Priestia megaterium: one gene and its partner. The protein of the gene in region 2 interacts with the protein of the main gene of each other region in a pairwise test. Links are inferred from orthologs where the notes say so. Each region holds a gene or a part of one and is shown on either strand. Other genes may lie near its edges.

Evidence for each region.
Region 1: the proteins of leuS (region 2) and ligA interact in binary tests that used the Escherichia coli proteins (3 or more experiments, as listed by UniProt). The link is inferred for Priestia megaterium from one-to-one orthologs.

Annotation. Positions count from the first base shown.
Region 1 is NZ_CP085442.1:268,584-275,498, reverse strand. Bases 2,662-5,570 are described here. They hold ligA (NAD-dependent DNA ligase LigA), read right to left. Parts: upstream 5,165-5,570; coding sequence 3,158-5,164; downstream 2,662-3,157. Other genes in these bases: pcrA (DNA helicase PcrA), read right to left, coding at 5,185-5,570; LIS78_RS01510 (CamS family sex pheromone protein), read right to left, coding at 2,662-3,144. Also shown: Asp-tRNA(Asn)/Glu-tRNA(Gln) amidotransferase subunit GatA, read right to left, coding at 1-738; Asp-tRNA(Asn)/Glu-tRNA(Gln) amidotransferase subunit GatC, read right to left, coding at 755-1,045; LIS78_RS01515 (DUF3920 family protein), read left to right, coding at 1,411-1,896; more of LIS78_RS01510, read right to left, coding at 1,951-2,661; more of pcrA, read right to left, coding at 5,571-6,915. UniProt on the Escherichia coli protein: DNA ligase that catalyzes the formation of phosphodiester linkages between 5'-phosphoryl and 3'-hydroxyl groups in double-stranded DNA using NAD as a coenzyme and as the energy source for the reaction.
Region 2 is NZ_CP085442.1:4,732,680-4,739,727, forward strand. Bases 2,657-5,698 are described here. They hold leuS (leucine--tRNA ligase), read right to left. Parts: upstream 5,364-5,698; coding sequence 2,949-5,363; downstream 2,657-2,948. Outside these bases: LIS78_RS24515 (putative polysaccharide biosynthesis protein), read right to left, coding at 1-339; LIS78_RS24520 (BaiN/RdsA family NAD(P)/FAD-dependent oxidoreductase), read left to right, coding at 551-1,822; LIS78_RS24525 (sporulation protein Cse60), read right to left, coding at 1,827-2,006; LIS78_RS24530 (rhodanese-like domain-containing protein), read right to left, coding at 2,222-2,533; LIS78_RS31520 (hypothetical protein), read right to left, coding at 5,844-5,966; LIS78_RS24540 (GntP family permease), read right to left, coding at 6,157-7,048.

The DNA of each region.
Region 1 (6,915 bases), 4.5 Mb from region 2 along the record:
CGGTACATTAACATTAGCAGAAGTAGAATCCATTGGGTCTACGCCTGAAATTGCTTGAAGTAAGTATGCATTGTCTTCAACAGAATTTGTGATTGGCCCGATTTGATCTAAAGAAGACGCAAATGCCACTAATCCGTAACGAGATACGCGACCATATGTTGGTTTTAATCCTACAACACCGCAATAAGCAGCTGGCTGACGAATTGAACCACCTGTATCAGAACCTAAAGAAAACGGAACTTCGCCTGCTGCTACAGCTGCGGCTGAACCACCGCTAGATCCACCTGGTACGTAATCTAAATTCCATGGGTTGCGCGTTAACTGAAGACCTGAGTTTTCAGTTGAAGAACCCATTGCGAATTCATCCATATTTAATTTACCGATTGTTACTGCTTCAGCTGCCTGCAGTTTTTGAACAACTGTTGCATCATAAATCGGATCAAAGTTTGCTAGAATTTTACTAGAGCAAGTTGTACGTAAATCTTTTGTGACAATATTATCTTTTACACCGATTGGCATACCAAATAATAGGCCAAATTCATCTTTTGTTTGTAGTGCTTCATCTAGCTCTTTTGCATAAGCACGAGCATTGTCTTCATTAAGCGCTAAGAACGCACCTACTTTATCATCTACTTCATTAATACGTTTGTATGATTCGTCTACTAAATCTTGTACACGTACTTCTTTCTTGTGTAAAAGGCTATGTAGTTCTGAAAGTTTACGATCGAATAAAGACATCGTAAAGCCTCCTTCCTTATTCTAAAATAGTTGGTACTCGAATGTAGCCATCCTTGTGGTCTGGCGCGTTTTTTACTACGTCTTCAATTGGTAAACCTTTAGCTGGCTTATCTTCACGCATTACGTTTTTCATATCCAATACGTGAGAAGTTGGTTTTACATTTGTAGTATCTAACTCATCTAATTGTTCTGCATATGTAATAATAGCATCTAATTGTTTTGTAAATAGTTCTGCTTCGTCATCCGTCACCGCAAGTCTCGCTAAGTTTGCAACGTGTTTTACTTGATCAACAGAAATTCTTGACATGTTCCTTCACCTCCGAATATTCGTCCCACTACAATATACTGATAATACCAAACTTCACTAGCAACAGGCAACATTTCTGAGACTAGTTCCTAAAATATTAAAAACCCCGCCAGGCAAGACAGGTCTTACATTTATCACTTCTATTTTATACCAAATCTATTTCATTCAAACAACATTCCATACTTTTCCTTCGTCATAAAATATTTTTCTCTTGCATAGGTATAAAATAACCTTCTTTTTAGAAAAGATAGATAGAAAGAGAAACATGCTTTAGATGAACACACCACCATGTTTTAATTTCACTAGTCTTTGGGAAAGTAAAGAAAACGAATAACTACTTTACCGTAAAAGAGGTGCTATAAAAATTGAATAAAATACTTATACAGTCAGTCATCCACCAGCGCCCTGTGTATCAGCAAAGCGGAAGATGGTTTGTATTAGATGAAGAATTCAAGTGGGATTTGCCCACCTTGCAAAAAGATGTTTTTGCTTGTTTAAATAAAGCCTTTCATATTCCTATAATTTTTTGTGATTCATGCGAAGCCAATAAAATTGTCTCTGCTCTTGGAGAAGAAGAAGCAGAATACCTGCAGTTTGCATCGGGCGTTTACTGGCGAGAAGTAGGCATTATATTTATTTTTAAATTTGATGACTATCTTCCGCTTATTGAAACTATCTTTCACGAGCTGCGCCACTATATTCAAGATCACATCCCTTATTATCAGAAAGAATTTGAGCTGGATAAACAGCGCCCGTATGAAGAGCGGACAACCGAACAAGATGCGTTTGCATTTGCTGCTTATTATCTTGCTAAGTTTACAAGACAAAATCCTCACGCTATTCCTTCATAAGGGACAAATTCATATAAATAGAAAAAGACACTGCTTTCGCAGTGTCTTCTTTGCTTACTCTTCGTAAATATGAACGAACGGCTTGTCTTCATCTGCTTTTCTAACAATGAGAGCTTCCGGTCCGCTTACTGAGTTAATAGAGATACTCGTTTCCATATATGAAGGGAAATGATCAAGCATTAAACCAGCAACGTACTGAGTAAATCCTACAATTTCACCTTTTCCGTAAAATTGTACGGGAATATCAATCGTCATTTTTTGAAGCTGTCCATCTTTGTAATACCCTTTCCCTACTACGCTTGTAAAGTTCGGAAAGTAGTCTTCGATTTGCGCTTTAAACTCATCAAATTTCATCGCATCGTCTCGATGATCTTTTGTTGCATCTGATGATGGGAATAAATAATATTGCTCGTCTAAATTATCCCAGCTGCCAACGGCCGTATCATTTGAACCTGCATTTCCGACAGCTATAAAGTTACCCGGTGTTAAAGAGGACTTAGCACTTTGTTTGAATAGCGCTACTCGAACTGGCACATTTTCTAAGCCTTTGATGTCGCGCATACGCTTAACAATCTCATCTGCCATTTGCTTTCCTTGGGCTTCAATCTCTTTATTTGTAAGCTTCACTTCACGGGCATAACCATTTTCTTCTGTATAATAATGAACAGAATTCATCGCCAGGCCAATTGTGACGCCTCCAAGTTTGACCTTGTCGTCTCCGTCTTGGATAAGGTAATCTTGCTCAGTAATGTTCGCTAAGTACATTGGACTTGTTTCGTTACGAGTTTTCAAATCGCCTTTTTCTGTATCAATTGGGTTTAACCCATTGTTTTTAAGCTTCTTTTTCGCCGTATTATCTTTTGTTTTGCTTTGAAGATCTTTAAACTGTTTATCACTCAGCTTACGGCTTAACCATGAGCGAATAGTATCTTTATCAAGGTACTGGCCTTCTTGATACACATATTTTTTCGGAGAATAGCTATCTGTCGATAAGCGCATTAAGCCTGTTTCAAATTCTTGCGCATCCAAGCGGTTGTTTAAGTTAGCTGCGACTAAGCCTCTTGCCACTCCCGCTTTAAATGGAAGAATTGTTCGATAATAATCGTCTGAAATACTATACTTCGGAATAACTGCTTTTTCTTTCTTGTTGTTGGTTTGTTGAACAGTCTCTTTATCGTCCGAAAGGTTCGGTGCACACGCTGAAGTTACAAGCATGACCGCAAGAGAAAGTAACAATATCTTTTTCAACTACACACACCTCTTATTTATTTAATTCCGTAAGTAGCCTTGCCTCATCCCATACTTCAATTTCAAGCTCGTTAGCTTTTGTCAGTTTGGAACCAGCCTCTTCCCCTGCCACAACAAGGTCTGTCTTTTTACTTACGCTTCCTGTGACTTTACCGCCAAGTGCTTCAATTTGTGCTTTTGCCTCATTGCGAGATAGCTGTTCAAGCTTACCTGTTAATACAACGGTTTTACCAGCAAAAACAGAATCTACATTTTCTACACTTACAAGCTTGGGTCCTTTGTATGTAAGGTTTACTCCATACTCTTTTAATTCATGTATAAGTTCTTGAACCTCTTCTTGTGTAAAGTAAGCGACAATAGCATCAGCCATTTTGGCACCAATTTCATTAATTGCCACTAATTCATCATACGTTGCTTTTGTTAACTTGTCTATGGTTTCAAAGTGCTGAGCTAACGTCTTTGCAGCTTTTGCTCCGACATGGCGAATGCCCAAACCAAAAAGCAAACGCTCAAGCGAATTTTCTTTAGAGGCTTCGATGGCCGCAATCAAATTATCAGCAGATTTCTCACCCATGCGCTCAAGCTCGATTAACTGCTGTTTTGTCAGCGTATAAATATCCGCTACATCTTTAATTAACTGCTCGCGAAATAATTGTGATATAACTTTTTCACCAAGTCCATCAATGTTCATCGCATTGCGGGACACGAAATGAATAAGTCCTTCACGAATTTGAGCAGGACAGCTTGGATTAATGCAGCGAAGCGCAACTTCTCCTTCTAAACGCACCAGTTCACTTTCACATTCCGGACAGTGAGTAGGCATCGTAAACTCTTGCTCTTCTCCCGTTCGCTTCTCCTCAATCACATTCACTACTTCAGGAATAATATCTCCTGCTTTTTTCACCACGACATAATCTCCGATGCGAATGTCTTTTTCACGAATCAAATCTTCATTGTGAAGAGACGCACGCTGTACCGTCGTACCTGCTACTTGAACCGGCTCCAAAATAGCTGTTGGCGTAATGACACCTGTCCGGCCTACCGTCAGTTCAATATTTACAAGCTTGGTTACAACTTCTTCAGCAGGAAACTTATAAGCAATAGCCCAGCGTGGACTTTTGGCCGTTGTTCCAAGCTCAGCCTGCTGATCAAATGAATCTACTTTTACAACAATGCCATCAATATCATAAGATAGTTCTGGACGTTGCGTTTGCCAGCTTTCGATGTAAGCAATCACATCATCAATGGTTTCACACGTCTGTCTTTCCTTATTTGTTTTAAAACCAAGCTCATCGAGTAAATTCAAACTTTCGCTGTGAGAGTCGATTTCTAACTCTCCTGTATCAGTCATGGCATATACAAAGATATCTAAATTACGTTTTGCCGCAATTTTAGGATCTAGCTGACGCAGTGAGCCTGCAGCTGCGTTACGCGGGTTAGCAAACGGAACTTCATCCCTTTCCATTTTTGCTTCATTAAGTGCTTCGAATGATTTTCTCGGCATAAATGCTTCTCCGCGAACTTCCATTGATAACGGTTCTTTAATTCGCAGTGGAATAGAGCGAATTGTTTTTAAGTTTTCAGTAATATTTTCACCAGTCGTACCGTCTCCGCGCGTAGCCCCCAGCACTAAGTATCCATCTTCATAGCGAAGAGATACAGCAAGCCCGTCAATTTTAAGTTCGCATACATAAGAAAACTCATCTCCAACGGCTTGGCGCACTCGGCGATCAAAATCCCGAAGGTCTTCTTCATTAAATGCATTTCCTAAACTTAGCATAGACGTTTGATGCTGAACCTTCTCAAACGCATCGAGCACTTGGCCGCCGATGCGCTGAGTAGGTGAGTCAGCTGTTTTTAATTCTGGAAATGATTCTTCTATCTCAATTAACTCATTCATTAATTTATCGTATTCTGCATCTGGAACAGATGGCTGATCTAACACATAATATTCATAACCATATTGATTTAATAAGTCACGTAATTCTTGAACGCGTGATTTTGCTGTCTCAAACTCCATATTCTAGCTCCTTTTCACGATTACACTTTCGTAACCGGGGCAAATTTAGCAAGCAGTCTTTTTACACCTGTAGGACTAGGAAAAGCAATGTCTAATTCTTTTGAATCTCCTTCTCCTTTTACACTTACAACTGTACCAATTCCCCATTTTTTATGCTCGGCCTTATCTCCAACGCTCCATCCAATTGATTCACTGCCTGTTGACACAAGCTTCGTTTTTGCCACGGCCGCTTGTCGGCGCGCTGCAAACGGCGAAGCTGAAGCCCCTGAACGACCAGCAGCAGGTTTGCGCATTGCTTCATTTAAAGATTCCACAAGCTCGCTTGGGATTTCTCCAATGAAGCGCGATTTTGGATTGACGTTTGTTTTACCAAATAGTGTACGCATTTGAGCATTTAATAAATACAATTCTTGTTCAGCACGTGTAATCCCTACGTAGGCTAAGCGTCGTTCCTCTTCCATTTCATTATCTTCGAATAATGATCGGCTATGAGGGAATACGCCTTCTTCCATACCCATTAGAAAAACAACCGGGAACTCTAGACCTTTTGCCGAGTGAAGCGTCATCAGAATCACTTGTTCGTTCTCTTCTTCTTCCTCGTCGTCAAGCTTATCGATATCAGCAACAAGTGCTAAATCGGTTAAAAATGCTACTAAGCTTTTATCTTCACTTGCTTCTTCAAACGTTTTTGTGACAGATAAAAACTCATCAATATTCTCTAAGCGGCTTTGTGCTTCAATTGTTTTTTCCACTTTAAGCGCTTCACGGTATCCTGTTCTTTCTAATACTTGTTCCACAAGCTCTGTAACAGACATATAGTCTTGCATTTGAGCTAAGTTCGAAATCATCGATTGGAAATCACGAAGGGCCTTTGTTGCTTTGCCTGTTAACCCCATTAATTCTACTTCATCCAGCGCTTTAAAAATAGAAATGTCATGAACGTTTCCGTAATTGGCCACTTTATCGACTGAAGTAGCTCCAACTCCGCGCTTTGGAACGTTCACAATACGAGCTAAGCTAATGTCATCATCTTGGTTGGCAATTAAGCGCAAGTATGCAAGCAAATCTTTAATCTCTTTGCGGTCGTAGAACTTAATGCCGCCGACAATTGTATAATTAATATTGGATTTTAACAGCACTTCCTCCATCACACGAGACTGTGCATTTGTACGATACAAAATGGCAAAATCACTATATTTACGCTTTCCGCTGTCTACTGCTTCTTTAATTTTACGTGCTACAAACTGTGCCTCATCATGCTCACTCATTGCTTGGTAATGATAAATCTTCTGGCCTTCATCGTTTTCCGTCCATAAGTTTTTCACTTTACGATTCATATTGTTTGCAATGACGCCGTTTGCCGCAGCCAAAATCGTTTTCGTGGAACGATAATTTTGTTCAAGCAAAATGGTTTTGGCTTTTGGGTAATCTTTTTCAAATGACAAGATATTTGTAATATCAGCCCCGCGCCAGCGATAAATAGACTGATCTGAATCCCCTACTACGCATACATTTTCAAATCTTGCAGCTAGCAAGCGAACCAGCATATATTGTGCATGGTTTGTATCTTGATACTCGTCCACATGAATATATTGAAACTTGCGCTGATAGTAAGTTAACACTTCAGGAACTCGTTTAAATAACTGAATCGTTGTCATAATCAAATCATCAAAATCGAGCGCTTGGTTTTTCTTTAAACGCTTTTCATACTCTTTGTAGACTTTGCTTACAACTTCTTCATATGGTCCCGC
Region 2 (7,048 bases):
AATTCTAGACATAACAGGAGCTAACGAATATAAAAGTAAAAATGCGAGTATTCCTGTGACAAGCATTAATTTCATGCCGGCCCGGTACATTCTTCTACTCGTATAGTAATCACCGAGTGCATTATATTTTGATACAAATTTCGATACGGCCATTGGCATACCGGCTGTAGCAATACTTAAATAAATAGCATATTGGTTATATCCGTAACCAAACAGTGCTCCCCCTACGGTTCCAACAAGGATTGCAAATGGAAATAAATAAATCATTCCCAAGATTCGGGATACATAGGTGCCAAGCGTTAGCACAAAGGTCCCTCTTAACAATTTTGAATCAGACATACGTTTGCCTCCGATACTTAATGTTACATACTGATAATAATGATAGAATTGAAAAGAAGCAAGTGACAGTATACACTAAGAAAGGTCTTATACTCACTCGCACTCGTCAACAAACTAAAAAAACAAAGACTATAGCCCATTTTATCCAATGTTGAGAGATTTGTCAGTGAACAAACTAAAATTTTTTAAGAATAGACAGGTTGGTGAAAGTATGATATATGATGTAGTCGTAATCGGAGGAGGACCTTCTGGTTTGATGGCATCGATTGCAGCTGGTGAGTCAGGTGCAAACGTATTATTAATTGATAAAGGCAATAAACTTGGACGAAAGCTGGCCATTTCTGGAGGCGGACGCTGTAATGTGACAAACCGCCTTCCCATTGATGAACTTATTAAACACATTCCAGGAAACGGACGCTTTTTATACAGTGCGTTTTCTGTTTTTAATAACGAAGATATCATCTCTTATTTTGAAGGCCTTGGAATTAAATTAAAAGAAGAAGATCACGGGCGTATGTTTCCGGTCAGCAATAAAGCGCAATCTGTTGTTGACGCATTAATTAGCGAACTTCACCGTCTTCGTGTGACAATTCGCACAAACACAGCCGTTAAACGCGTAAACTATGAGAACAACACCGTGAAAGAAGTTGTGCTTCAAAACGGGGAAGCAATCCAAACGAAAAGCGTTGTGATTGCAGTAGGTGGAAAATCAGTACCTCATACAGGTTCGACAGGAGACGGTTATCAATGGGCAAAAGATGCGGGGCATAAAATTACTGAACTTTACCCAACAGAAGTTCCTATTACATCTAGCGAACACTTTGTTAAAACCAAAACGCTTCAAGGTCTATCGCTTCGCAATGTAGGACTAAGCGTGCTTAATAAAAAAGGCAAGCCTGTCATTACTCATCAAATGGATATGATTTTCACTCACTTTGGCATCTCTGGCCCTGCCGCTCTTCGCTGCAGCCAATATGTTGTTAAAGAGTTAAAGAAACAAAAAAGCAACACTGTTCAAATGTCTCTTGATTTATTTCCTAGCCAAAACGAAGAAGATATTTTCCAAAAATTAGTCAAAACAACAAAAGAAGAGCCGAAAAAAGCAATTAAAAATGTCTTAAAAGGTTTTGTATCTGAACGCTATCTATTGTTTTTACTCGAGCAAGCAGGCATTGATAGCCAAGCGCTAGCAGGACAGCTTCAGCATGAGAAGTTGAGAGAGTTTTCAAGACTGTGCAAACGATTTGAATTTGCTGTAAACGGCACGCTTTCTTTAGAAAAAGCATTCGTCACAGGAGGCGGCGTATCTGTTAAAGAAATTCACCCAAAAGAAATGTCTTCGAAATTTATGCAAGGCCTTTACTTCTGCGGGGAAATTCTTGATATCCATGGATACACTGGAGGATACAATATCACTTCTGCTCTTGTAACAGGCCGTTTGGCTGGCAGTAATGCAGGAGAATTTGCAACAAGCCTAGCATAATATGCTAGGCTTTATACATAACCATGGCTGAAAAACAGTACACCTGCTCATCACGATCAACATCCACTGTCACTTGGTATTTAATATCAACGACGTCTTCATCCTCTAATTTCCGTAAAAATCGATTCACCGCAAATTCTAAATCTTTTTCATGCTCTTTATCAAACATTTTTACTTGTATCACAGCTTATACCACCTTGTCCTATCAAATTTGTTTCAATCAGAATGGACTGTTTTTCTTGATGATGGTTTTTGTACTGATTTTCAATCTCTTACTACCTCTATTTTTATGAGGGCTTTTATAGATTTAGTCATCATTTGTTTTCCTACTATCATTTTAGTCGGATGGCAGAAGTTTCATTCAAAAAGAAAAAAGCGCCTGTCAAAGGCGCTTTTTTCTTATTTATTAACCGTTTTTCCTTCCCACTCTAACATACCGCCAACCATATTTGTTACTTTATATCCTTGTTCTTGAAGGTAGTAACATACGTTTTCACTGCGGCGGCCCGAACGGCAAATGAAAATATATTCTTTGTCTTTATCGAAATAATCCACATTTGCTGGAATATCATTCATACGAATGTGTTTAGCAGTTGGAATCATTCCTTCTGCTACTTCTTCATCTTCGCGCACATCAACTAAATGAAGTTCTTCTCCATTTTCAACGCGTTTTTGAAGTTCTTCAGGCGTAATTACTTTTACTTCTTCCATCTTCGTCATTCCTCTCTATTCTTTCATTCAGCTTGCTATCGCTATTGTAGCAAATTCAAATACCTTTATGCCACTAAATAAGAAAAGCTTAAGCAGCAGCCTGCCTAAGCTTTTCCAATCGTAGTTAAAGGTTTGACTAAGCTCTTAAGGTCAAACCCGAAAGTAAGACGCATTTGCTTAAGCCTAGAACACAAGCTCCTCTAGCTCTTTCACTCTGAAGTGCATCAAAAAAAGAAACGAAGAAGACCTTTCGACCAAGTGACTCTATCATTGGCTAACCAGACTACTCCGTTCTTACTTTCAAAGATTTGACTAAGCGCCTGATGTCAACCCCGAAGGGGGGACATCAGGCGCTTAGGTCTAGAAGAGAACCCCTGACTGCACTTTAGTCAGGGGTTCTCTTCTACATCAATACTTAATTAGCTACGATGTTTACTAATTTACCAGGCACAGCAATCACTTTGCGCACTGTCTTACCTTCAATGAACTCTTGAACATCTTCATTAGCCATTGCAATATCTTGAAGCTCTTCACGAGATGCCTCAGCAGGTACGTTTACTTTCGCACGTACTTTACCGTTAATTTGAACGACAATTTCCACTTCATCATCTACAAGTTTCGCTTCGTCAAACGCAGGCCAAGCCTCATACGAAATTGTATCTTCGTGACCTAGTTTGCTCCATAATTCCTCAGTCGTATGAGGACAAATTGGTGCTAATAGCTTCACAAATCCTTCTACGTATTGCTTTGGCAGCACATCAACTTTGTATGCATCATTGATGAATACCATAAGCTGAGAGATACCTGTATTAAAACGGAGGCCTTCGTAATCTTCCGTTACTTTTTTCACCGTTTGGTGATACACGCGTTCAAGTGTAGTGTCATTGCTTTCTTGAACCTTGCTGCTTAATTCACCAGTATCTTCAATAAGTAAACGCCATACACGATCTAAGAAACGGCGTGCACCATCAAGTCCTTTTGTTGACCAAGCGATTGATGCATCTAAAGGTCCCATAAACATTTCGTAAAGGCGAAGCGTATCTGCACCGTGGCTTTCTACGATTTCGTCTGGATTTACAACGTTACCTTTTGACTTACTCATTTTTTCGTTGTTTTCTCCAAGAATCATACCTTGGTTAAACAGTTTTTGGAACGGCTCTTTTGTTGGAACTACGCCGATATCATATAAAAACTTATGCCAGAAACGAGCATATAATAAGTGAAGAACGGCGTGTTCAGCTCCACCGATATAAATATCAACCGGCAACCATTCTTTTAATTTTTCTGCATCTGCTAACGCTTCACTGTTTGTTGGATCAATGTAGCGCAAGTAATACCAGCAGCTGCCTGCCCATTGAGGCATTGTATTTGTTTCGCGGCGCCCTTTTTTGCCTGTTTCCGGATCTACAACGTTCACCCAGTCATCAATGTTTGCTAACGGAGATTCACCTGTGCCTGACGGTTTGATTTCAGTCGTTTTTGGTAACACAAGCGGAAGCTGATCTTCAGGAACTGCAGTTGTTGTGCCATCTTCCCAGTGAATAACAGGAATTGGTTCACCCCAGTAGCGCTGACGGCTGAATAACCAGTCACGCAGACGGTATGTTACTTGTTTTTCACCTTTTTCATTTGCTTGAAGCCACTGAATCATATTTGAAATTGCTTCTTCTTTATCTAAACCATTTAAGAAGTCTGAATTAACGTGCTCGCCGTCGCCTGTATAAGCTTCTTTTGAAACGTCTCCGCCCGCTACCACTTCTTTAATTGGCAGTTCAAATTTAACAGCAAATTCATAATCGCGCTCATCATGAGCCGGAACAGCCATAATTGCACCTGTGCCATAGCTCATTAGAACATAGTCAGCAATCCAAATTGGCATTCTCTCGCCGTTTACAGGGTTAATTGCATAAGCACCAGTGAATACGCCAGTTTTGTCTTTGGCTAAGTCTGTACGTTCTAAATCGCTTTTGCTTTTAATTTGATCTAAATACGCTTCTACCGCTTCTTTTTGTTCGGCTGTTGTAATTTTTTCCACAAACGGATGTTCAGGTGCTAAAACGGCATACGTTGCCCCAAATAGCGTGTCAGGACGCGTTGTGAACACAGTAAATGTGTCGTCATATCCATCGATTGTGAAGTGCACGTGAGCTCCTTCAGAGCGGCCAATCCAGTTGCGCTGCATTTCTTTAATACTTTCTGGCCAATCAAGATCATCTAAATCTTCTAGTAAACGATCTGCATAAGCTGTGATTTTAAGCATCCACTGCTTCATTGGACGACGCTCAACCGGATGTCCTCCACGCTCACTTTTGCCGTCGATAACTTCTTCGTTTGCAAGTACTGTTCCTAAAGCAGGACACCAGTTAACAGCTACTTCATCCACATAAGCTAAGCCTTTTTTATATAGCTGTAAGAAAATCCACTGCGTCCATTTGTAGTAGTTAGGATCAGTTGTATTAATTTCACGCTCCCAATCGTAAGAGAAACCTAACGATTTGATTTGACGACGGAAATTATTAATGTTAAGTTCAGTGAACTCAGCCGGATCGTTTCCTGTATCTAATGCATACTGCTCAGCAGGCAGTCCGAATGCATCCCATCCCATTGGATGAAGTACATTGTATCCTTGCATACGCTTCATACGAGATAAAATATCCGTTGCTGTATAACCTTCTGGATGCCCAACGTGTAAACCCGCTCCAGATGGATAAGGGAACATATCTAATGCGTAAAACTTACGCTTTCCTTCATCTTCTGTTGTTCTAAATGTTTTATTTTCTTCCCAAACTTTTTGCCATTTTTGTTCGATCTTTTCATGATTAAAAGCCATACATAATCCTCCTTGTACGCTCCAGCTGTATTTAATTAAACTAAAAAACCCCTCATCCCTCAAACAAAGGGACGAGAGGTTGAATAAACTTCCCGCGGTACCACCCAAATTAGCACAATTATGTACTCACTCATTTTCCTTAACGCGGATAGACGGCAAATGTTACTTTACTTCACATTTACAACTCCAAGGTGAGTTCATGAACGCTCGTTTGCTGACTCGCACCACCCGTCAGCTCTCTTAGCTCGCTTCGTTCACTACTATTCCTTATCATAGTTTTTACATCATACTACCTTGTATTGTAAATAATATGTTCGTAAACTGCAAGTTGTTCAACGGATTTTGTAAAAGTTTCTGCACTGCAGCACTGCTTTGTTGCTAAATCCTCTCTTTCATTCTTATATATGAACAACTTCTCCCAAAAACATACATCCACGGCCAAACAAAAAAGAGATTGAGACATAACTAAATCAATCCAATTTAAAGACGAACAAATGGGATAAATGCGCTAGTATGAATCTCTTGGTTACACCGCTGTTGATTTCCGTGCAAGACTTCTCTTTCCGCGGGCGGCCGATGAGCCTCCTCGTTGCTTACGCTCATGCGGGGTCTCACCTATTCCGCTTTTCCCGCAGGAGTCTTTGTCTTGCCCTCCACTCCACAGCTAGAAGCACCTAAACAAATGAAACCTACGTTCACCATAAACATGAAAAAATCCGAACGATTCATCGTTCGGATCTTCCTTCAACTAAAATATTTTTATCCCAGTCCCTACTTTCTTTAGCTGCTATTATTAAATGCCAAATCCAAAAGAAAACAGGATAATCGCAAGTACAAGACCGACAAGCGGAACAATCACCGTCATCGCTGCAACCGATCCATACGCATCTTTATGAGTTTCTCCGCAAATAGAATTAATTGTGGTGACGACATAACCATTATGAGGCAAGGAATCTAATACTCCAGAAGAAATAGCTACTACGCGATGGAGAGCTTCTGGATTTACACCAGCATCAAGATAGTGAGGTGCTAAAATCGGCAAAGCAATCGCCTGACCTCCTGAAGCCGAACCTGTCATCCCTGCGATAACACTCACGGCGATAGCTCCCCCGATTAACGGACTTCCTGGAATATGCGTCATAGCATCTACAGCCACTCCAAACGCAGGAACCGCCTTGGCCACTCCTCCAAAACCTACGACAGCAGCTGTATTCCCAATAGCAATTAATGCCCCCAGCGTTCCTTCTGAAGCTGCATTCCAAAATCCTTTAAAATGCTTTCGGTTCACAATATAAGTGACAATGATCCCGCTTAAAAGTGCGACAATCAACGCAGATTGCTGAAGTGGCTTATGAAGTGCAAAAGAAATAATGAGCACGACCACAAGCGGAAGCAAGCTTAACAGCGGATTAGGCAAAGACTGACCTTCTGTTGTTACTGGATCTTTCTCGCGTGACATAAAACGCTCTCCATTTTTAACTGCTTTTGAAATCAAGCGCTTTAACCACCAGTAGCCGAACACAGCCATCACTACTGCTACAATTAAACTAACTTCCCATCCTGCATATGGACTAGTCTTCAAATATTCAATTGGAATCCAGTTTTGGATTTCAGGCGACCCAGCCGAGGTCATCGTAAATGTAACGGAACCAAACGCTAAAGCAGCAGGAATAAACCGCCTCGGT